Regions from separate parts of the Microbacterium sp. F2 genome, predicted to be linked through region 1. Evidence: predicted binding sites of a transcription regulator. Region 1 holds the regulator's gene; each other region holds the start of a gene.
What was found. Region 1 encodes LexA, which represses DNA repair genes until DNA is damaged. Its sites were predicted from a motif close to TCGAACANNTGTTCGA; they were not measured.
Positions count from the first base shown of each region.

Region 2: a site for LexA is predicted at 4,237-4,252, ahead of ACQVDU_RS05690 (DUF222 domain-containing protein). Genes of this name have one in related genera too.
Region 3: a site for LexA is predicted at 3,169-3,184, ahead of ACQVDU_RS01085 (DUF222 domain-containing protein). Genes of this name have one in related genera too.

Region 1 is NZ_JBNVBV010000004.1:73,311-81,023, reverse strand. Features, by position in the region: gene dapF (diaminopimelate epimerase) at 1-83, shown strand, start outside; gene ACQVDU_RS09380 (class I SAM-dependent methyltransferase) at 101-742, opposite strand; gene hflX (GTPase HflX) at 828-2,375, shown strand; gene ACQVDU_RS09370 (prolyl oligopeptidase family serine peptidase) at 2,338-4,278, opposite strand; gene ACQVDU_RS09365 (hypothetical protein) at 4,289-5,659, opposite strand; gene lexA (transcriptional repressor LexA) at 5,723-6,403, opposite strand; gene ACQVDU_RS09355 (LysM peptidoglycan-binding domain-containing protein) at 6,670-7,044, shown strand; gene ACQVDU_RS09350 (histidinol-phosphate transaminase) at 7,088-7,713, shown strand, end outside.
Region 2 is NZ_JBNVBV010000002.1:124,762-132,474, forward strand. Features, by position in the region: gene ACQVDU_RS05665 (sugar transferase) at 1-1,372, shown strand, start outside; gene ACQVDU_RS05670 (UDP-glucose dehydrogenase family protein) at 1,415-2,725, shown strand; gene ACQVDU_RS05675 (hypothetical protein) at 2,848-3,129, shown strand; gene ACQVDU_RS05680 (nuclear transport factor 2 family protein) at 3,147-3,575, opposite strand; gene ACQVDU_RS05685 (hypothetical protein) at 3,783-4,094, shown strand; gene ACQVDU_RS05690 (DUF222 domain-containing protein) at 4,364-5,788, shown strand; gene ACQVDU_RS05695 (hypothetical protein) at 5,994-6,317, shown strand; gene ACQVDU_RS05700 (hypothetical protein) at 6,377-7,713, shown strand, end outside.
Region 3 is NZ_JBNVBV010000001.1:226,624-234,336, reverse strand. Features, by position in the region: gene ACQVDU_RS01100 (phosphoenolpyruvate carboxylase) at 1-2,272, shown strand, start outside; gene ACQVDU_RS01095 (hypothetical protein) at 2,332-2,505, shown strand; gene ACQVDU_RS01090 (gamma carbonic anhydrase family protein) at 2,510-3,109, opposite strand; gene ACQVDU_RS01085 (DUF222 domain-containing protein) at 3,261-4,592, shown strand; gene ACQVDU_RS01080 (siderophore-interacting protein) at 4,691-5,476, shown strand; gene ACQVDU_RS01075 (VOC family protein) at 5,517-5,909, opposite strand; gene mfd (transcription-repair coupling factor) at 5,955-7,713, opposite strand, start outside.

The sequences.
Region 1 (7,713 bases):
TGGCATCGGTGGACGGCGTCTCGCACGTCTTCCTCGCGGGGCCTGCCACCCTCGTCTTCTCCGGCGAGATGGCGCTGGCCTGACCTCGTGTGGGCCGGCGTCAGACGATGTCGATGGCAGCCGTCGGAGTAGACCCGTGGCGGCGCACTCGCAGCACCCGGAATCCCTTGGCTGTCGCAGAGCGATGCACCGAGTACCCGCGGTGGAAGGTCGTGGTCATCCACCGCTGAAGGGAATCCGAACCGAGGTTGCGCGAGACGACGAGCCACGCATCCGAGCGCTCGTCCAGTCGCGGGATCCAGTCCTCGAGCAGCCCGTGCAACTGATTCTTGCCCACCCGGATCGGAGGATTGGATCGGATCGTTCGAAAGACGACGTCGCCGGGAACATCGTCCGGCAGCACGGCGTTGACATTGGGGAGACCGAGTTCGCTCGCGTTTGTGCGGACGAGGTCCAAGGCTCGCTCGTTGACGTCGACCGCCCACACCGTGGCGTGGGGCGCATCCATCGCAAGGGTAAGCGCGATGGGCCCCCAGCCGCACCCGAGGTCGAGCAGATGTCCGCCTGCGGGCGGGGGAGGCGTGTTCTCCAGCAGGACGGTTGTTCCGATGTCGATGTGATCCGGGCTGAAGATCCCGCCGGCCGTCGTTACCTCGACGGGATGCCCCGCAATCGAGACACGAATGCGGCGGAGATTTTCGGGACTGGAAGGCGACGACGTGAAGTAGTGATCGCTCTCCATGGCGACGAGCGTAGCGGAGGACGGGCCGCCTCCGGGAGGCTAGAGTTTACGGATGCCTGATGGCGGGCATCCCACGGAAATGATGATGGACGAAATCCCAGACACCCAGACCAGCCCAGCGGCGCACCCTGTCGACCCCGTCGACCGGGTGCTCGAGCGTGCCCGCGGTCGATCGGACGTGTGGGTGTTCGGGGCCGCACAGGCTCTGCAAGATGCCGCCACGGCCGGCGGAGCGGACTCGGACGGCGACCAGTGGGATCGCGAAGAGCGCGCCGCGCTGCGACGCATCCCGGGCCTGTCGACTGAACTCGAAGACGTCACCGAGGTCGAGTACCGCCAGCTCCGGCTCGAGAACGTCGTCCTCGTCGGGGTGCACCCGCAGGGCGAGCAGGAGAACGCGGAGAACTCCCTCCGGGAGCTGGCGGCGCTTGCCGAGACCGCCGGTGCCGTCGTGCTCGATGGCGTTCTCCAGCGTCGCCCTCATCCCGATCCCGCCACCTACCTCGGGCGAGGCAAGGCCGAAGAGCTCCGCGACATCGTCGCCACGCTCGGTGCCGACACGGTGATCGCCGACACCGAGCTGGCGCCGAGCCAGCGCCGTGCACTCGAAGACGTCGTCAAGGTCAAGGTGATCGACCGCACCACCGTCATCCTCGACATCTTCAGCCAGCACGCCAAGAGCCGCGAGGGCAAGGCGCAGGTCGAGCTCGCGCAACTCGAGTACCTCCTGCCGCGCCTGCGTGGATGGGGCGAATCGATGAGCCGTCAGGCCGGTGGCCAGGTCGGCGCCGGCGGTGCGGGCATGGGCTCGCGCGGTCCCGGTGAGACCAAGATCGAACTCGACCGCCGCCGCATCCGCACCCGGATGGCGCAGCTGCGGCGACAGATCCGCGACTTCGCGCCGGCGCGGGACGCGAAGCGTGCTGAGCGCCGCCGCAACACGGTGCCCTCGGTTGCGATCGCCGGGTACACAAACGCGGGAAAGTCGAGCCTGCTCAATCGGCTCACGAACGCCGGTGTGCTGGTCGAGAACGCGTTGTTCGCGACGCTGGATGCGACGGTGCGGCGCACCGAGGCATCCGATGGTCGGGTCTACACGCTCACCGACACCGTCGGTTTCGTACGCAATCTCCCACACCAGCTGGTTGAAGCCTTCCGGTCGACTCTCGAGGAGGTCGGCCAATCGGATGTGATCGTGCACGTCGTGGATGCTTCACACCCCGATCCCGCGGCGCAGTTGGCCACCGTTCGTGACGTCATCGGCGATGTCGGAGCGCGCGACCTGCCCGAGATCGTCGTCTTCAACAAGGCCGACCTCGTCGACGAATCGACGCGCATGGTTCTTCGCGGATTGGAGCCAGCGGCGCTGTTTGCCTCTTCTCGCACGGGGGAGGGCATCGCCGAGCTTCGGGCTGCCATCGAGCGGGCGCTTCCGCTTCCGGCGGTCGAAGTGCACGCGATCGTCCCCTATGACCGCGGTGATCTGGTATCCGCGGCTCACGAGTCCGGGCATGTCATTGCCATCACGCACGAGGAGTCCGGGACGGCCCTGCACGCGTTCGTGTCCGAGAAGCTTGCGGCTGAGCTTGCGGCGTTCAGCTCAGCGTCAGCGGTGCAACGCCCGGCGGAGTGAACCCGAACACGGCACCCAGGAAGGCAAGCTCTGTTTCGAGGGCGTGGATGACGGTCTCGGCGCGCCGGAAGCCGTGGGCCTCTCCCTCGTACAGGACGTAGGCATGCGGGATCCCGCGTGCGGCCAGCGCCTCCCGAATCGCCTCTGCCTGTGCCGGGGGTACGACCTCGTCCTCGGCTCCCTGAAGCAGGAGCATGGGGACGTCGAAGCCCTCGGGATGTGACAGGGGAGAACGCTCCAGGTAGAGGTGTTCCGCCTCGGGGAGCGGGCCGATGAGGCCATCGAGGTACCGGGCCTCGAAGTCGTGGGTATCGGCGGCAAGTGCCCGAGCATCGCCGACGCCGTAGCGGGAGACTCCGGCGGCGAACATGTCCGTGCGGGCGATCGCAGCCAGGACGGTCCACCCTCCCGCTGAACCGCCGTCGATCGCGATCCGGGCGGGGTCTGCGAGGCCGGCATCCCCCAGTGCGAGCGCCGCGTCGCGAACGTCCTCGACATCGACGACACCCCACTGTCCCCGAAGCCGCTCGCGATAGGCGCGCCCGTAGCCGGACGACCCGCCGTAGTTGACATCCAGCACACCGATGCCGCGGCTGGCGAAGTAGGCGATCTTCGGGGATGCTGCCCCGCCGACGTGACCTGTCGGGCCACCGTGGACGAGCACGACGTAAGGTGGGAGCTCGTCCTCCGGAGCCGAAGCTGTCGGGTTCGTCGGGGGGAAGGCGAAGGCATGGACCTCGCCCCGGGGGCCTTCGGTGGTCAACTCGATCGGGTGCGGCGTCCACTCTGCCGGCCAGGTCTTCTCTCCGCCGGCGACGGTCTCCCACTGCGCTGTGGCGGCATCGACGAGCCATACTCCGGCAGCGCCGTCCGATCGCGATCCGATGACCAGAGCGCGCTCACCCGCGGCATCCTCAACCGATGCCCCCGAACTCACCGGCCCGCCGAGGTTTCGGATCTCACCGTCCGGGGCGATCGCGATGATCCTGTCGGTGCCGTGGGTGCTGACGCAGACGGCCGTGCCGTCGGTGGTCAGCGAATACCAACGGCCCCCGAGTGACCACAGCGGCCCGCCGGTGTCCTCCGGGACCGCGGCGACGCACCTCGGTCCATGAGAGGCCGACCAGGTGTGCAGGTTCCAGCGGTCCTCGGGGTCGTCGAGGAAGAAGAGGCGATCGTTGTCGGCCCACTCGGGTTGCAGTGGCGCTCGGTCCGGGCCACCGGTGATCGCCTGCCACGTCTGAATCCGACCGTCAACGAGACTGCCGAGACGGAGCTCGGTGCTGTCCCACGGCATGGCCGGATGATTCCAGGCGATCCAGGCGAGTTGGGATCCGTCGGGCGAAACGGCGGGATGGGCGACGAAGTCACTCCCGGCCACGACGGAGACGATCTGGTCCGCGTCGTTCGCGGCAGAACCGTCGCGCGGAACTCTCACCATGTCGCGAGCGGGCACGCCGGGCCGCGTGTGATCTTCTCGGATCGCCCACAGCTCTCCGGCGGCGAACCGCAGCCCGCCGAATCGCATCCGCGTCCCCACCGGCGTCAGGGCGCGCGGCTCAGACCCGGGGTCGAGGATCCAGATCCGCTGGTCGGTCTTCTCGACGAAGCACAACCCGCCGTCATCGGTCGCCGCCCACGCGCCGCCGCCGTACTCGTGCACGCGAGACCGAGCGTTCCACGGGGCAGGCAGGAGCTCTTCGACAGTCCCATCGGCCAGGCGACGGCGGACTGTCGTGCGCCCGCCCTCGGCAGGAGCGCTCTGTCCCCACCAGATCTCCTCGCCGTCCGGTGCCGCGACGAACGCCGCGCCTTCGAAGCGCGGGGATGCCGCTGCAACGGATGTCGCCGAGATCGGTGAGGGCCAGGTGCCGTAGGGGAGCCGGGGGAGGGAGGAATCCATGGTCTCCACGCTACGCGCGGTCGCTGGCGGGCTCCTCGACGATGATCTCTTCGGAGCCCTCTGCGTCGGGCACGTCCACCTCGATGACCTCCACCTCGACGATCTCGCGCCGCTGCAGCAACTCGAGGACCCAGGCGACGATGACGGTCACCAGGAACACCAGGACGACATCGCCGAAAGAAAGCGGTCGAAGTGCGAGGAGCCAGATGACCGCGAGGACGACCAGCACGATCCGGATCGCGACGCGGTACCGAGCGAGGAAGCGTCCGAAGGCGCCGGTGTCAAGGCCCCGTGCGGCGAGGGCGCCACGGATGGTTGCGTTGAAGCCGCTGACACCGCCGCGGGTGGCGGTGGCTGAGCGGCTCGATCCCATGAGCCAGCCGATTACCGCGATCACGACGCCGAGCAGCGCGATCACGAGCGCGCTTTGCGCCATGGACGCGGTGAGCTGCGCGTAGATGACGCCGAGAGCCGTGGGTGAGAGGTCGAGCTGGCCGGCGACCACGGTGCTTGCTGCAGCGCCGATACCGAAGCCGGCGGCGAGCATCCCGCCGCCGATGAAGAGCCCCACACCGGTACCGATGACGGCGACGCTGCGGCGCCGTGCGATGACGATGGCCAGGACGAACAGCGCGATGGTGACGATCGAGAGCCACCAGCCGACCGCGTCGGCAAGTGCGTACACGGTCCGGAAGGCGATGAGTGCTTCCCCGTCGCCGATGATGATCGTCTTGTCGATGCTCGGGATGAGCCCGGCAACGCCGACCCCGCTGTCGGTGAGGCGCTGCTTGACCTGGTCGATGATCGGCCCCAGGGCTATTCCGAGGCCGTCGCCATCGAGCACGAGGATTCCGCCGCCGTCGGCCGTCGCGACGGTCGTGATCGAGCGGTGGACCCCCCGAAGCGCGAAGGCCCAGACATCCGAGAACGCATCGGAAGCGACGATGCGCTCGACCGCAGAGTTGACGAGGTTCTGAACTCCCTGTGCCGCTGGAGCGCGCAGCGCGTTGAGTGCTGTGGCCGCTGCTGGAGGCAGCCCCAGGTTCTCGATACCGTCGAAGACCTGGTCGGTGAGTCCTGCGAAGTCGACCTGTGCGTCGATGGCGGCAGTCGCCTCATCGACGATGAGCTCCTGGACTGCGGGATCCTCGGTCAACGGCGCGAAGGTCGACACGAAAGCCTCTTCGTCGACCAGCTGTACGCGCGCCCACGTGGTCACCACCGATACCGGTACGAGAATCGTGGCGACCACGATCACGAATGCCGACAGCGCGGCGCGCCACCAGCCGCCGGATGGAGAGGTTCGTCCCGTCAGGCGGGCGTTCTCTGCCTCAAGGGCGCGGATGCGGGATTCGAGGTCTTCGGGCGTCGGCAAGCTCATGGGCCCCATTCTGGCGGAAAGTGCGCTCCCCGCGCCTCACCCGATTGTGGCGATTGATGCTGTTCAGACCGCTCGAAGCACCGCCACGACCTTGCCGAGAACAGTCGCTTCGTCACCCAGGATCGGCTCGAACGCGGAGTTGCGGGGGAGGAGCCAGGTGTGGCCGTCCCGTTGGCGAAACGCCTTGACCGTTGCTTCGCCGTCGAGCATTGCGGCGACGATGTCGCCGTTTTCTGCCGTCGCCTGAGAGCGCACGACGACCCAGTCGCCGTCACAGATCGCAGCGTCGATCATCGACTCGCCGCTCACGCGCAGCATGAACAGCTCTCCCTTGCCCACGAGCTGGCGCGGAAGCGGGAAGATCTCCTCGATCTGCTGATCGGCGGTGATCGGAACTCCCGCGGCGATGCGGCCGACGAGCGGAACCATGGCGGCGTCACCGACTGCCGGGGCGGAGTCCGCGGGGTTCTCGGCGGCCATGCCCGGAAGATCGATCAGCACTTCCATGGCCCGGGTCTTGCCGGCATCGCGTCGAAGGTATCCGCTCAGTTCGAGCTGGTTGAGCTGGTGCGTGACGCTCGAGAGGCTCTTGAGTCCGACCGCGTCGCCGATCTCGCGCATGCTCGGCGGGTAGCCGTTTCGGGCAATCGCTCGTTGGATCACCTCGAGAATGGCGAGCTGCTTCTCGCTGAGGCTGCGACGCCGCCGCGTGCCTGTGCGCTCCCGTGACGGCTCCTCGTTCATGTGCCCCGCTCCTGTTGCTGCTCGCATCCGTCCCGCACTCCCCTTCGAATGTCGGAGGTTGGTGATGACCTGTCTTCATCGAAACCGTAACCGCCTCGACACCGTTTCGCCTGTTCCGGTCCCGCGTGTCGTGTTCGAAGGATTCGCGGGAGGTTTCGCACTTGACAGACACAATACTCGAAGATAACTTCGGAATAGAGATTCGTATCCGCCTCTCCTGGCCGAGCGGTGGATGCGAATCTCTCCCCGAGATAACGGAGGATGACATGACGACGATTGCTCTCGGCTCCGCACCCACGACCATGACTGCGGTGCGACCCGCTGCGACCAGACTTCGGCTGACCGCTCGTGGTCGAGCCGTCCTGACGGTGCTCGCTGCGCTTCCGGCGGTCCTGGTCATCCTCGGGGTCATCTGGGGAGGCGGGGCAGCCCTGGCATCCCTCGATCCCTCGGCGCCGTCGGGAACCTTCGAGACGGTCACCGTTTCGGCGGGCGATTCCTTGTGGTCTATCGCACAGGAGATCGCCCCGGATGCCGACCCCCGCGAGGTCGTGGCCGAGATCTCCCGACTGAACGGCCTGACGGGAAGCGTCGTGAGCGCAGGGCAGCAGCTCGCTCTCCCGCTCGCGTATACGCAATGAGCAGGGCCGCAGAACCGGGTGTGCTGCTGTCGCGCACCGTACGATGGGACGGGTGACGATTCGCCTCGATGATCTCCCGCTCCGCGATGACCTGCGGGGCCTTACCCCCTATGGCGCGCCTCAGGCGCCACTGCCTGTCGCTCTGAACGTCAACGAGAACACCCACCCGGTGCCGCGGGAAGTCGCCGACGACATCCTGGATGCGATCGGGCGGGCTCTCGGCGAGATCAATCGTTACCCCGACCGCGAGTTCCGTGAGCTGCGTGAGGGATTCGCCGAGTACCTTCGCCACGGCCTCGTCGCCGACCAGATCTGGGCGGCGAACGGATCCAATGAAGTCCTTCAGCACGTCCTTCAGGCCTTCGGTGGGCCGGGGCGTCGTGCGTTCGGCTTCGCTCCCACCTATTCGATGTATCCGCTGCTGACGCGCGCGACGGGGGCCGAATGGGTGTCGGGGAGCCGTGGTACTGACTACACCGTGGATGTCGAATCGGCAGTCGACCAGATCACCGCAGCCGATCCCGACATCGTCTTCCTGTGTGCTCCCAACAATCCGACCGGGACCCCGATGAGCCTCGAGCTGATCGAGGCGGCCTACGAGGCAACGCGCGGGATCGTGATCGTCGACGAGGCCTATTTCGAGTTCGCGCCGAGAACTGCGCCCTCGGC
Region 2 (7,713 bases), on a different contig from region 1:
TGTGTTCGGCACGCAGATCTTCTGGTTCGGCACCGGCAACGCGCAGATCTCCCTGATCGAGGACCACCGATTTAGCGCCATCTCCTACTGGGCCTTATCCGCGATCCTTATCGCCGTCTGGCTCTGGGCCCTTTCGCTTGCCGATTCGCGCAGTCATCGCGTCATCGGCGCGGGTTCGGCGGAGTACATCCGCATCGTCGACTCGAGCATTCGCCTGTTTGGTGTCATCGCGATCCTCGCGTTCTTATTCAAGGTCGACATCGCGCGCGGCTTCCTGCTGATCAGCTTGCCTCTTGGCGTCATCACGCTCATCGTCGTGCGGTGGCTCTGGCGGCAATGGCTGATCGCGAAGCGACGCAACGGTTCCTACATGCATCGAGTGCTGTTGGTGGGTTCCGAGAGCTCGGTGGCGCAAATCGCTCATGAGCTCCAGCGCAACCCTCGAGCGGGCTACCGCGTAGCTGGCGCTTGTGTCCCGAGCGGGAAGGTCGCCGATGTCATCCCCGGTACCGACATTCCCGTCATGGGCAACGTCGAGTCGATTGAGCGCGCCCTGCTCGTCACGGGCGCCGATACGGTTGCCGTGACTAGCGCCGACGAGCTTCCACCCGCGAAGGTCAAGCAGATCTCGTGGGGTCTCGAGTCCGGCAGACAGCATCTCGTGCTCGCGCCGAGCATCGCCGACATTGCCGGTCCGCGCATCCACATTCGTCCGGTTTCGGGCCTGCCCCTGATCCACGTAGAGACGCCGCGGTTCTCTATGGGCCAGCGCGTTACGAAGCGAACGTTCGATCTCGTCGCGTCGATAGCGGGCGTTATCGTGATCAGCCCGATCCTCATCATTCTGACGATTGCGATCATGCTCACCTCCACCGGGCCTGTTCTTTTCAAGCAAGAACGAGTCGGGCGCAACGGCAAGACGTTCCGCATGATCAAGTTCCGCTCGATGGTGCCGAACGCCGAGCAACTCCTCGAGAAGCTACTGCAAGAGCAGCGCGACTCGGGCAACGAGGTGCTGTTCAAGATGAAGAATGACCCGCGCGTGACCCGCGTCGGGCGCTTCATGCGCAAGTACAGCCTCGACGAACTGCCCCAGCTATTCAATGTGATTGGCGGGTCGATGTCGCTCGTTGGGCCTCGTCCGCCGCTTCCGCGCGAAGTCGAGCAGTATGCCGAGCACGTACACCGCCGCTTCCTGATGAAGCCGGGGATCACCGGCCTCTGGCAGGTCAGCGGCCGGTCATCGCTCTCGTGGGACGAGACCGTCCGCCTCGACCTCTCATACGTCGAGAACTGGACGCTCGTCGGCGACCTGACGATCCTGCTCAAGACCGCCAAGGCAGCACTCGCACCCGGCGAGACTGCTCACTAAGCCTCGATCGACCTCCTGCCCCCACCCTCTATCGGAGAACTCATGCGCCTTTCTGTCATCGGATGCGGATACCTCGGAGCCGTCCACGCGGCAGCCATGGCCTCGATCGGCCACGAGGTCGTCGGCATCGACGTCGACCAGCGCAAGATCGACGCGCTCTCGAAGGGTGAAGCGCCGTTCTTCGAGCCGGGGCTGCCCGAGATCCTCGCAGAAGGAGTCGCATCCGGTCGCCTGCGGTTCACGACCGATATGGCGGAAGCGAAGGGCGCGAAGGTGCACTTCGTGGGCGTCGGCACGCCGCAGCAGAAGGACGGATACGGCGCCGACCTCACCTACGTGAACGCCGCCGTCGATGGGCTGCTCCCCTACCTCTCTGAGGGCGACATCGTGGCGGGCAAGTCCACGGTTCCGGTCGGGACGGCGGCTGACCTTACCCCGCGCGTCGAGGCCACGGGTGCGACGCTCGTGTGGAACCCCGAGTTCCTGCGCGAGGGGTGGGCCGTCCAAGACACCATCGACCCCGACCGGTTGGTCGTCGGCGTTCCCTCGACGGATGCCGGAGCCGCCGCGGTCGACATCCTGAAAGAGGTCTACGCGCCGCCGGTGGCGAAGGGAACGCCTTTCATCGTCACCGACCTTGCCACCGCTGAGCTCGTCAAGGTGTCAGCGAACGCGTTCCTGGCGACCAAAATCTCGTTCATCAACGCTATGGCCGAGATCGCCGAGGTCGTCGGAGCCGATGTCACCCAGCTCGCCGACGCGATCGGGCACGATGCTCGCATCGGTCGCAAGTTCCTCGGCGCCGGAATCGGTTTCGGTGGCGGATGCCTCCCCAAAGACATCCGTGCGTTCTCGGCCCGCGCCGAAGAGCTCGGCCGCGGGGAATCGATCGCGTTCCTGCGTCAGATCGACGAGATCAACATGCGCCGCCGCGACCGCGCCGTGCAGCTTGTGGTCGACGGGCTCGGCGGATCGGTCTTCAAGAGAAACGTCACCGTGCTCGGCGCCGCGTTCAAGCCGCACAGTGACGACATCCGCGACTCCCCCGCCCTCGACGTCGCCGTGCGCCTGCACGGGCTTGGCGCGTGGGTCACGGTCACCGACCCTGAGGCGATCGCGAACGCTCAAGCGAAGCATCCGCAGCTCAACTACGTCGCCGATCGCGACGAGGCCCTGCGGTCGTCAGACGCGGTCGTTGTCGTGACCGAGTGGGACGAGTACCGCCGGCAGATGCCACCCGAGCACGTGTCGACCCTCACCGAGGGACGCGTGATCGTCGACGGACGCAACTGCCTGGATGCCGACGCCTGGCGCGCCGCCGGCTGGACCTACTACGGCATGGGACGCCCTTAGATCAGATTCCTCCACAGCACACCGCGGGGCCCGACTGTGCACGACTGTGACCCACGCCACCGCCTAGACGGTTCGTCCTGGCATCCTGGGCGAAAGTGCCGCACACTGAGAGGGTGACCGTCATGACCGAACCGCAGAGCTGGGCGCTCATCGGAGTGTTCACCACGATCATGCTCGGCGGCATGACAATCATGACCACACTGCTGATGCGCACCGTTACGGCATCCGTCAATGGGCTCCGCGGAGAGATGACCGGACTGCGCGGCGAGATGAACGGTCGCTTCGATGGGATTCGCGGCGAGATGAACGCCCGGTTCGACGCGATGGCCACCCGCATCGACCACCTCGACCGCGACATCTCCGCCCTCAGCCGCCGCGTCTGGGGCGAACCCTCCGGGGAGTGACTCGAAGGTGCTGGCTGTCACTCGTCGCGAGGCGAGTCGTCGTCCAGAGTCTGAGTCGTCGCTGCGGGCCAGCGCACGTGCCGAATCCCGGGCCCACTCGCCGCGGTGATCCAGTCGTGGTCGATCGTGTAGTCGATCTGCTGAAGCATCGTTACTGCGCCATACGCTGGCCGGAACACACTCACCGCCAGTTCGACGCGCACGTTGTCGTTGCTGCGCTCGGAAGCCAACGGAACAACCGTCACGCGGCCTGTCGTCATCGCCTCGGCCAACCATGCTTCGAACGCCCCGCGACCCGAGCCTTCGAAGCCGCCATAGCCGGCGTCACGGATGCTGACCGTCGCATCCGGGCTCACGAACTCGACAGCGCCAGATATGTCGCCCGCGTTGATGGCGCTGAAATAGGCCGTCAAGACAGACGGTAGTCCCCCGAGACTCTCCGACATGGGTACATGAAAGCAGAAGACGGGCCCGGGCGTAATAGGTGTGCCCGGCGGCAACACGCTGACATAGGCGTCATGCCGCTTACGTCAGCGCAGAGTCGCGCTCCTCCCCAGCTGCCCGCGCTGAGGCGATTGCCACGTGCGGTTGCCCTTCGACCGCACAAGGGCGAAACGATGGCATCCTGAATCGCGATACCGCACACTAGGAGGGTGACCATCGTGACCGAACCGCAGAGCTGGGTTCTCATCGGCATCTTCGCGACCATCATGCTCGGCGGGCTGACGCTGTCTACGAACCTCATCATGCGCACAGTGACCGCGAGCATCTCGGGGATCGAAGGCCGACTCGCGGGCCGCATCGATGGGTTGGAAGGGCGCATCGACGGGCTCGACACGAAGATCGAGAGCCTTCGCGGCGAGATGAACGCCCGATTCGACGCGATGGGAACCCGCATCGACCACCTCGACCGCGACGTTGCCGCGCTGAGCCGACGCGTGTGGGGCGAGCCCTCAGGAGAATAGGCATCCGCCACAGGGACTGCCAAGCACGGCCGCAGCACCGCCCAGCAGATCGACCACTGGGCGCGTAGCGGTCAGCAGCTTGAGCCGCGTCGGCCTGACGACCCACCGAGTCATCGAGGATGTGCTCACTAGTCGACGATATTCGTATCTATGTTCTATGGTCTTCACAGGAGGCGCCAGCGGATGCTCATAGATCCAAAGCATTGCGAGTTATCCACATTTGCTGCCGTTCCAGAGTCAATGTCGGAGGTCGGTGTCATGATTAGTACATGCATTCGAACGGAGTCATCGAGTTCAGCGAGGCGCAAGCCGCCGAGCTGACCTCGATCCTCGCTGCCGTTCAGCAGGCGGATGCCGCGCTTGCCGCCGCCGAAGCGGCCCGCGTGCGCGCTCTGGCTCGCGCGGGCGAGTTGGCTCGTGAGCTTGCCGCGGGCAAGCCGTCCCGGGTGCGCGAACACGACATGGCGCTGCGCAGCATCGCCGCCACGATCGGGGTTCCGGCGCGCGTATCAGACCGGTCGATGCAACGCCAGATCGGCGAAGCGACACGGCTCGCCGAACGCTACCCCGGCACCCTCGAAGCCCGCGGCCTGGGTGAGATAACCCGCCAGCACGTCTATGCGATTCAGGATGCCGCCGCCGACCTCCCCGACGAAGCCGTCGCCGCTTTCGAAGCCGAGGCGCTCGAGCGGTGCCGTCGCGACACCGTCGGTCGAGTGAAGGCCGAACTCGAAATCCTCGCCCAACGGATGCATCCCCGCAGCTTCGTCGAGCGCCACGCCTCCGCGCGCGAAGACCGCCGCATCACTGTCAGCCCCCTGCCCGACGGGATGTCGTCGCTGTACATGGTCGCGCCGACGCCCGTGATCGCGGGCATCGACGACCGCATGAACCAGATGACTAACGTCATCTTCGACGTACGCAACGCGGCCAAGGCTGCAGCCGGCGCTCCAGCTGGCGCTCCAGGAGAAGACGGCGCCAGAATCCCGGCCGACATCCTCGCCACCGATACTCGCACCCGCGCTCAGATCCGCGCCGATATCGCGGCCGACATCCTCCTCACCGGATCCCCCTTCGCCGACCCCACCATCACCGGCGACGGACCCGGCACGCTCGGCGCGATTCGCGCGAAGATCCAGGTCGTCGTTCCAGCCCTCAGCCTCGTCAAGCCCGAAGGCGACGAGAACCGCCACGCAGAACCATCTGACCTCGTCGGCTACTCCCCCATTGACGCCGAAACCGCCCGCGCCATCGCCGAAGCCTGCGATACCTGGTGGGAACGCCTCGTCACCCACCCCGTCACCGGCGTCGTCCTCCACACGAACGGCTACCAGCGCACCTCTGCCATCGACCGACATCTGCGAGCACGCGACCGGCACTGCCGATTCCCCGGATGCCGCCTCCCCGCCATCCGCTGCGAAGTCGACCACACCATCGACCACGCGCTCGGAGGCAAGACGGATGTCTGCAACCTCGCCCACCTCTGTCAGCGACATCATTCGATGAAGCAATTCGCCGGTTGGAAAGTCAGACAGCTCGAGGGCGGCATCCTCGAATGGACCTCACCGGTCGGGACCACCTACACCGACTACCCGCCCACACCCGGGGTTCATTTCGCACCCGATCCCTATGTTTCGGAAGATCCACTACCCCCGGATGCCGCACCCGCCGACGCCTCCGACGCACCGTTCTGACGTACCTCACGCGCCGACACTCCGCCCCGGGAACCGGGGCTGCCCAGGCGATGCGCCCCGCCCTCGCGCGCCGTGCTGGCAGTCACCCGTCGCACCGCTCCTCCCCAGCGCCTTCCTAACAGCCGAACCGCCCTAGGAGACCCCGCGAGCTCCCGTCGGCGCGGGAACCTTGGCATCCTGATGTGACCTGCCGCACACTGGAAAGGTGACCGTCGTGACCGAACCCCAGAGCTGGGTCCTCATCGGCCTCTTTGCCACGCTCATGCTCGGCGGCATGACCGTCATGACAACCCTCCTCACCCGCACCATGACCGCTTCCATCAACGGACTACGCGGCGAGATGAACGGGCTGCGCGGCGAGATGAACGGCCGCTTCGACGGACTCCGCGGCGAAATGGACGCATCGATCAGCGGACTCCGCACAGAAATGAACGCCCGGTTCGACGCGATGGGCACCCGCATCGACCACCTCGACAAAGACATCGCCGCACTCAGCCGCCGAGTCTGGGGCGAACCCTCCGGCGAATAGCACCGCAACCACCCGCAACCGCCCGCACACAGCCACACGGCCGGTAACCCTGGAGACTCATGTCCAAACGCAAGAAGGCACCATCCGGCAACCCCGCGAATCGCGGCCTGTCCTTCGTCGACCGCAGCATCGCCCGCGACTTCGAACGGTGGCTCGCAGCATCCGACGCCTCGCTCTGCGACCCACAGACCGCAGTCCGAGCACGTGGGCACCTTTTCGCACTCGTCAAAAGATCCGGACTCGACATTCTCGAGCCCAGCGACGTCGCCGACATCGCCGACATGCTCCTCGACCTCGGCCCGAGCGCCACCGGCATGGTCGACCTCTTCCACGACTACGTGCACTTCCGTCTCGAGACCTCCCGCGACCCGCGCTGGGCCCAGGCCCACGACGAACTCGAAGACGTGCTCAGCGGAGACTCCGGAATCACCGCCATGCTCGAGGCCATCATCACGGATGCCGAGACTCGCGACCCCGCAACCACCACCGACGCCCTCGCCCGCACGAAGGTCATCGCCGCAGTGACGACACTCCTCGACTGGGTCGGCACGTCCCGCCCGATCACCGACACGGGCGCCCTGCGCCTGTCCGACATCGAACCCGCCGCAGCCGCCCTCGGAATCCGTGCCGCAGGAGTCCGCACCCTCCCAACAAGCGGCGACCTACGCGGCCAAACCGTCATCGCCGACGGCGTCACGTACGTCCAATCAATGTGGCACCTCGAACCGCTCGCCGCCTGGTGGCGGGCACTCCTCGACACTGACGTGCTCGAACTCACGGCATCCCGAGTCCGGCCCGGTCGCGCATCGCAGGAATGGCGGACCGAACCGACGCCACCGCTGGATGTCGCATCCGAGCTGGCCGCCCTCGTCGTCGCCGACACCGTGCTCGGCGACCTCCCTCCGAATCCCTCAGCCTGGGACGCATCACTCTTCCGCGTTCGCGTCACACACGCGCTCGCGGCTCTCATGCCCGACGCCGTCGAAGCGCCCGCACCCCGCACCGAGATCGACGAGCTGTTCGTCCCCCGCGTCGAACGCGAGTGGCAGATGCTCGCCGAACTCGGCCTCGCCGAACCGATCCGCAACCACCCCGCGACGCGCTTCATCGTCCCAGATACCCTGCGCGGAGTCTTCGCCACCGGACTGCTCACCGCCCTCGCCGAAGGCGCCGAGCTGTTCGGCGACGTCGACAACAGCACCGACCTCGACGACGTCGACACGGATGCCGAGGGCAACCCCTTCGCCGACCCCGCCCTGCGCGCCCGGATGGCAGAACTCGGCGTCATCCATAAGCCCGGAATGGCCGCTGAACTCATGGCAGAGCTCGCCCCGCTGCTCGCCGAGGACGGCATCGACCTCGAAAACGGCATCGCCCCCGATCTCGACACACTCAA
Region 3 (7,713 bases), on a different contig from region 1:
AGTCGGTGAGGATGCCGCCCTCGCCCGTCTGCAGTCGCTGCGTTTCCACCCCGTGTTCACCGCGCACCCGACCGAGGCGCGCCGCCGGGCGATCTCATCCAGCATCCGTCGCCTTGCGGATCTGCTGCAAGAACACGACGACCGCCTGCGCGATGGCAACGACCCGGCGCGTCTGGAACGGCGCATGGTCGAAGAGATCGACACCCTGTGGCGCACCGCGCCTCTTCGCCCCGAGAAGCCGTCGCCGGTCGACGAGGTGCGCTCGGTCATGGCGATCTTCGACGAGACCCTCTACACCGTGGTCCCGGCCGTGTATCGGCGCCTCGATGACATGCTGCAGGGAACGAACGCGGGTGGTCGCGCACCGCTCGTAACCCCCTTCGTGCGTGTGGGGTCGTGGGTCGGCGGTGACCGCGATGGAAACCCGTTCGTGACGGCATCCGTGACGCGCAAAGCAGCGGGCATCGCCGCCGAGCACATCCTGCTGGGACTCGAGCGCACGACGCAGCGCATCGGTCGGACGCTCACCCTGGATGCCGACACGACGCCGCCCTCCGACGCGCTGCTTGCGCTGTGGAAGCGCCTGAAGGCTGCAGATGAAGAGGCAGCCACTGAGATCGCGAAGCGATCGCCGAACGAGCCGCACCGCCGCATCCTGCTGATGCTCGCGCGCAAGATCGACGCGACACGCCTGCGCGATGCCGACCTTGCCTATCGCGAGCCGAGCGAGTTCCTCGCCGACCTGCGCACGGTTCAGGACTCGCTCGTCGCCGCCGGGGCTGCCCGCCAGGCCTACGGGCACCTGCAGCAGTTGATCTGGCAGGTCGAGACCTATGGCTTCCACCTTGCCGAGCTCGAGGTGCGGCAGCACTCGGCAGTGCACGCGAAGGTTCTCGCCGAGCTGGATGTGGCTGCCGGATCGACCGGCGAGCTTTCCGAGCAGGCCGACGAGGTGCTCGAGGTCTTCCGCACGATCGCCTTCCTGCAGGAGCGGTACGGACCTGCTGCAGCGGGCCGCTACATCGTGTCGTTCACGCAGTCCGCCGAGGATCTCGCGAACGTTCATCGCCTTGCCCGCTACGCGGTCGGCGAGGGCGGGCGGATGCCGGTGCTCGACGTCGTCCCGCTGTTCGAAACGTTCGCCGATCTGCAGGCGGCACCGGGGATCCTTGCCGAGATCGTGCAGCACCCCGAGTTCGCGGATCGCCTGGCCCGGACCGGGCGCCGCCTCGAGGTCATGCTCGGGTACTCCGACTCCTCGAAGGACGTCGGCCCCGTCGCCGCGACACTCGCGCTGTACGAGGCGCAGGCCGACATCGCTGCGTGGGCAAAGGAGGAGGGGATCGAGCTCACGCTCTTCCACGGGCGTGGCGGTGCCCTCGGGCGTGGCGGCGGGCCCGCGAACTCCGCGATCCTCGCCCAGCCTCCACACTCGGTCGACGGGCGCTTCAAGCTCACTGAGCAAGGTGAGGTGATCTTCGCCCGCTACGGCGATCCGGACATCGCGATGCGCCACATCGATCAGGTCGCTGCCGCTGTGCTGCTGGCATCGGCACCCTCGATCGAGCGGCGCAACAGCGGCGCGGCACGGAAGTTCGCCGATGTGGCGGCGACGATGGATGCCGCATCCCGCCAGCGCTTCTTCGATCTGGTCAAAGCCCCCGGCTTCGCGCCATGGTTCGCGCAGGTCACCCCGATGGAAGAGATCGGACTGCTGGCCCTCGGCTCTCGCCCGGCGCGCCGCGGTCTGTCGGTCGAATCCCTCGCTGACCTCCGCGCCATCCCCTGGGTGTTCGCCTGGGCGCAGGCTCGCATCAACCTCGCCGGCTGGTTTGGCCTCGGCACCGCGTTGGATGCCGTCGGTGACGAGGAGCTGCTTCGCGAGGCCTACGAGCAATGGCCGTTGTTCCGGACGATGATCGACAACGTCGGCATGAGCCTTGCCAAGACCGACCCACGGATCGCGCGCCGCTATCTCGAACTCGGTGACCGTGACGACCTCGCCGGGCTCGTGCTCGATGAGATGACGTTGACGCGCTCCTGGGTCGTCAGGCTCACCGGCGGCGACGAGGTGCTCGCCAACAAGCCCGTCCTGCAGCGTGCCGTGAAGCTCCGCAGTCCCTATGTTGACGCGCTGTCGCTGCTTCAGCTGCGGGCGCTGCGCGGGCTTCGGGATGCCGCGGCATCGGACGCACCCGCCGATCCCGATCAGCAGCGTCTGCTGTTGCTTTCGGTGAGCGGTGTCGCGGCGGGCCTGCAGAACACGGGATGATCCTGCACGGATCGCGCGTCGCTGCCATCCGTGTCGGTGGGCAGGGTTAGCGTCTGGGCATGGCGATCACGACCACGGAGACCTGCCCGTTGTGCGGCACCGACGACGTCCGCGTCGACGACGTGGCATGGTTTGCTGTCGCGTTCGAGCGCCGCGCCGAGCTGCTGAGTGATGTCGACGTGCAGGATGCCGTGGTGTTCCTGTGCCGCGAATGCGGGGTGACCTGGGACTGAAGTCTCAGTCGAGGCGAACGTCGTCAGCGTGCCTCGCAAGACTCCGTCCGTAGCGCTCCGTGAGTTGAACCATCAGATCCGGCGTCTCACGGTCGAGCCCGAACACGTAGCCCGGGAAGTCCAACTCCTTCTGCGCTTCCCAGATGTCGTCGTGCCGGTCCGGCGAGTACAGGTGCGCCGGATTTCCGACAGCAACCCACGCGATCGGCACGACTGTTTCTGGGGGAAGAACGGTGCGCAGGTGAACGACCGCGTTGATGCGAACCTCGCTGCGCTCGCCGATTCGCGCACCGTTGAAGACGCGCGTGCCCGTGGCGAGGAACACCTCATCAGCCACGGTGGCTCCCGAAATACTCGCCATCGGTCCGACCAGCACGTGGTCGCCGATATGGACGGGATCTGTCGCGCTCGCCCGGATCAGCGCGTTCTCCATCACGATGACGCTCTCACCGATCGTGATCGCACCGCCCTCGGCCGTGATGACCGCGCCGTGCAGGACCTGCGAATGCGCGCCGATCGTGACGTCCCCCGAAATCACCGCGCTCGGCGCGATGACGGCCGTGGGATGGATGCGGGGCTGCGCCCCGAGGTGCTCGAACCGCATCGTTCCTCCTCGATCGGTGTCAGCGTACCGCGTCGGTGCACATCCCAGGCTTGCGCGTTTCGTACATTTGTTCTATACTAATGAGTAGCAGCGCACGTGCCCATGGAGCGCTTCCGGCGGAGCCGTCTGGCTTCACGATTCTCGGAGCAGCATGGGCACCCCCGCATCCCCCGACCGACACCGCGGTCCTTCCGTGTCGTCGCGGGTGCACGGTCGGGTGACCGCTTTGGTGGATGATCTGGTTGCGACGCGGCGGAAGATCGCAGCGTTGCAGGCCCGTGAAGCTCGGTTGCTCGCATACGGAGTTGATCTGGCCCTAGAACGGGCCGCGGAGCTCGGATCCTCCCGGTCCGGGTCAGACCTCGGCATCCGCGAGATCGCTGCCGAACTGGGCGCCGCAATGCGGGTCAGCGACCGCACCGTGCAGAACCGCATGGGCGACGCATCCGCCCTCGTCGGCCGCTTCGCGGGAACCCACACCACCCTCGAACGCGGCGAGATCGACACCGCCCACGTACGGGTCATCGTGGACGCCGGTGCCGGCATCAGTGATGACACGGCGCGGGCCCACTACGAACAGCTTGCGCTCGAGATCGCCCGCCACGAGAGCCCCAACCGACTCCGGCCTGCCGCCCGTGCAATCGCCGCCAGCATCGACCCCGACTCCCCCACCCGACTGCGGCGCCTCGCAACCGACGCCCGCGCCGTTCGTATCCAGGACCTCGACGACGGACTCGCCCGCCTGGTCGCCGACCTCCCCGCGCCGCTCGCGTATGCCATCCACGACCGGCTCACCCAGGTCGCCCGCCACGTCCGCGACACCCGCGTCGCAGTGCTCGGCGACGAACAGAACCCGGCCGAACCGGCACCAGATGACCGAACAATGGATCAGCTGCGCGCCGATGTGCTCAGTGACCTGCTGCTGACCGCAACACCCGCAGCCCACGGCGATGCTGATGTCACAACCCGGATCGCCGGACGGGTGCAGGTCACCATCCCCCTCCGGTCCCTGGCCGGAACCAGCGACGAACCCGGCATCCTCGCTGGCTACGGGGCTGTCGACCCCGCCCTGATCCGCGACCTCGCTGGCCGAGCCCCCGGCTGGGATCGCGTCTTCACCGACGCCGACACCGGACTCCCCGTCGCCGTCGACCGCTACCGACCCGACGCCGCGCTGAAACGGTACCTGTCGGCCCGAGACGAACACTGCCGCTTCCCCGGATGCCGACGCCCCGCCCACGCCTGCGACATCGACCACACCATCGATGCCGCCCGCGGCGGACGCACCGACCCGTGCAACCTCGCTCACTTCTGTAAACGACATCACGTCCTCAAACACGACACCGCCTGGACCGTCACACAACGCCCAGGCGGAGTCCTGGAATGGACCAGCCCCACCGGTAGGACCTACAACGACAACCCAGCCCCCACCGTCCGCTTCACACCCGACCCCGAACCGACACCTACAGCCGCGCCCTTCTAGAGGCGATCTCGCGCCCTTCCGCCGGTAACGCCGCCCGCACGAACCGACTCAGCAGAGCGCAGCCCTGGAATGCTCTGCGCGCGGCTACGGTGGGGGGGATGGCACTCTCCTCCCGAACCACAACCCGTGCGCCCCGTCCGACGATCGAGTTCACCGTGCTCGAGACGACGTGGCTGAACCCGCACCTGGTACGCGTCCGCCTCGGCGGGTCCGGTTTCACTCAGTTCCAGAACCGGCCCGAAACCGACAAGTACGTGAAGCTGAAGTTCACGACTCCCGAGCCCGAGTCACTCCCGGTGACGAGAACCTACACGGTGCGCCGTGTCGACCATGCCGCGCAGGCGATCGACGTCGACTTCGTCATACACGGCGACGAGGGACTCGCGGGTCCCTGGGCAGCGACGGTGAAGCCTGGCGCGACGATCAGTCTCATGGGGCCTGGCGGTGGCTACTCCCCCGATCCGGACGCCGACTGGCACCTGTTCGCGGGTGACATGTCGGCAGTTCCCGCCATCGCGGCCGCACTCGAAGCCCTCCCCGTGCACGCGGTGGGCGCGGCGATCATCGAAGTCGACACCGAGGCGGACATCCTCGACCTCGAACACCCCGCGGGCGTCGAGCTGGTCTGGATCACCAACCCCGATCACGCGGTATCGGCTCTGGCCGACGCCGTCCGGACGATCCACTGGCGTGAGGGACGCGTTCACGTCTTCGCTCACGGCGAGCGCGAAGCGATGAAAGAACTGCGGCGCGTGTTCTTCGAGGAGCACACCCTCGAGCGCGGACAGGTGTCCCTGTCGGGCTACTGGGCGCGCGGCCGTACCGAAGACCGGTTCCAAGCCGAGAAGCGCGAGCCGATCGGCCAGATCCTCCCGCCCGCCTAGTCCTGGGCTACGAGCAGAGGCCCACAGGAGGCGTCTGCGATTACGACCTGTCCGCAACGATCTCGGCCTTGAATCCGGCAGAGTTCTCGAGCCATCCGGCGTAGTGATCCGACCCTCCCGCATGGGGGTATCGGTCGTGGTAGAGCGGACGCCACCCGTGCTGCTCGGCGTGTGCCATGATCGCGTCAACGCGGCCGGGTGCACCGCCCTTGAAGGCAAGATGATTGACGCCGGGAGCCCTTCGATCATGGGATCCCCCGGAGACGTTCGGCGAGGTCGTCAAAGTCAGGTATGCGCCTCCTGCGGCCCAGGACTCGCCTCCTGGCCACTCGCTCTGTCGCGTGAAGCCGAGCTCATCCAGAAGCCAGCCCCACTCAGCGCGATCCTGCGTCAGGTCTGCGACCCACAGCTCGACATGATGAAACCCCGCCACGAACTCCAGTCTCTCAACTCCATGGTCTACGAGAGCTGCCGCCGCTCAGTCCTGGGATGCCGGGGCGGCGATGTCAGCGGCGACGGGCTCGGGCCAGAGCTGCCCGAGGAGGGTGTCGACCCACGCGATGAGGTCGGCATCCGCCACCGCTTCGCCGCCCACCCGCGGCAGCGGCACGACGACAGCCTCACCACCGGCGAGGAGCTTGGCCGAGGGATACAGCCGCTGCAGGCGTACGCGCATCGAATCCGCCAGCCGTGCCGGGGCAATCCGCAGATTCGGGCCCATCGCGACGACATCCGTCAACCCGGCACGCGCGGCACGACGACGCAGTCGCGCCATCGCCAGCAGCCCGGCGACGTCCACGGGCGGCTCGCCGTAGCGGTCGGTGAGCTCCTCGACGACGGCGTCGATCGCGTCATCCTTGGCGGTCGCGGATGCCGCGGCCGAGAGCTTCTGGTAAGCCTCGAGCCGGAGCCGCTCGCTGTCGATGTAGTCCTCGGGAATCCGCGCCTGCACGGGCAGTTCGAGCCGCAACTCGGCCGGACCCTCGACGTCCTCGCCACGGAAGGTCGCGACGGCCTCACCGATCATCCGCAGATACAGGTCGAACCCGACCCCGGCGATATGCCCGGCCTGCTCGGCGCCGAGGAGGTTTCCAGCACCGCGCAGTTCGAGGTCCTTCAGGGCGACCTGCATGCCGCTGCCGAGATCGTTGTTCACCGCGATCGTCTCGAGACGGTCGGCAGCGGTCTCTGAGAGCGGCTTCGCGTCGTCATAGAGGAAGTACGCGTACGCGCGCTCGCGGCCACGCCCCACGCGGCCGCGAAGCTGATGCAGCTGCGAGAGTCCGTACTTATCGGCCCGGTCGATGATGATCGTGTTGGCGTTGGCGATATCGAGGCCCGTCTCGATGATCGTTGTCGAGACGAGCACATCGGCCTTACGTTCCCAGAAGTCATCGACGACCTGCTCGAGCTGGTGCTCGCCCATCTGGCCGTGAGCAACCACGACCCGAGCCTCGGGCACGAGCTCTGCCAGCTCGCTCGCTACGCGCTGGATGGAACTCACGCGGTTATGGACGTAGAAGACCTGACCCTCGCGCAGCAGCTCCCGACGAATCGCAGCTGCGATCTGCTTGTCATTGCGGGCGCCGACATAGGTGAGGATCGGATGCCTGTCTTCGGGCGGTGTCTGCAGCGTCGACATCTCGCGGATGCCTGTCACCGCCATCTCGAGCGTTCGAGGAATGGGGGTAGCGCTCATCGCCAGGATGTCGACATTGGTCTTGAGCTTCTTCAGAGCATCCTTATGCTCGACGCCAAAGCGCTGCTCCTCATCGATGATCATGAGACCGAGGTCCTTGAAGATCACCTTCTCGGTCAAGATCCGGTGCGTGCCGATCACCATGTCGACGGTGCCGTCGGTGAGGCCCGCAAGAGTCTCCCTCGCCTCCTTGTCGGTCTGGAATCGCGAGAGCGCCTTGACCTTCACGGGGAAACCGGCGAAGCGCTCCGTGAAGGTCTCGAGATGCTGCTTGACCAACAGGGTCGTCGGCACGAGCATCGCGACCTGCTTGCCGTCCTGGATCGCCTTGAACGCGGCGCGTACAGCGACCTCGGTCTTGCCGAAGCCGACGTCTCCCGACAGCAGTCGGTCCATGGGGATGGGCCGCTCCATGTCGGCCTTGATCTCGTCGATCGTCTGTAGCTGATCCATCGTCTCGGCGAACGGGAATGCTTCTTCCAGCTCACGCTGCCACGGGGTATCAGGGCCGAAGGCGTGTCCCTTGGCGGCCATCCGC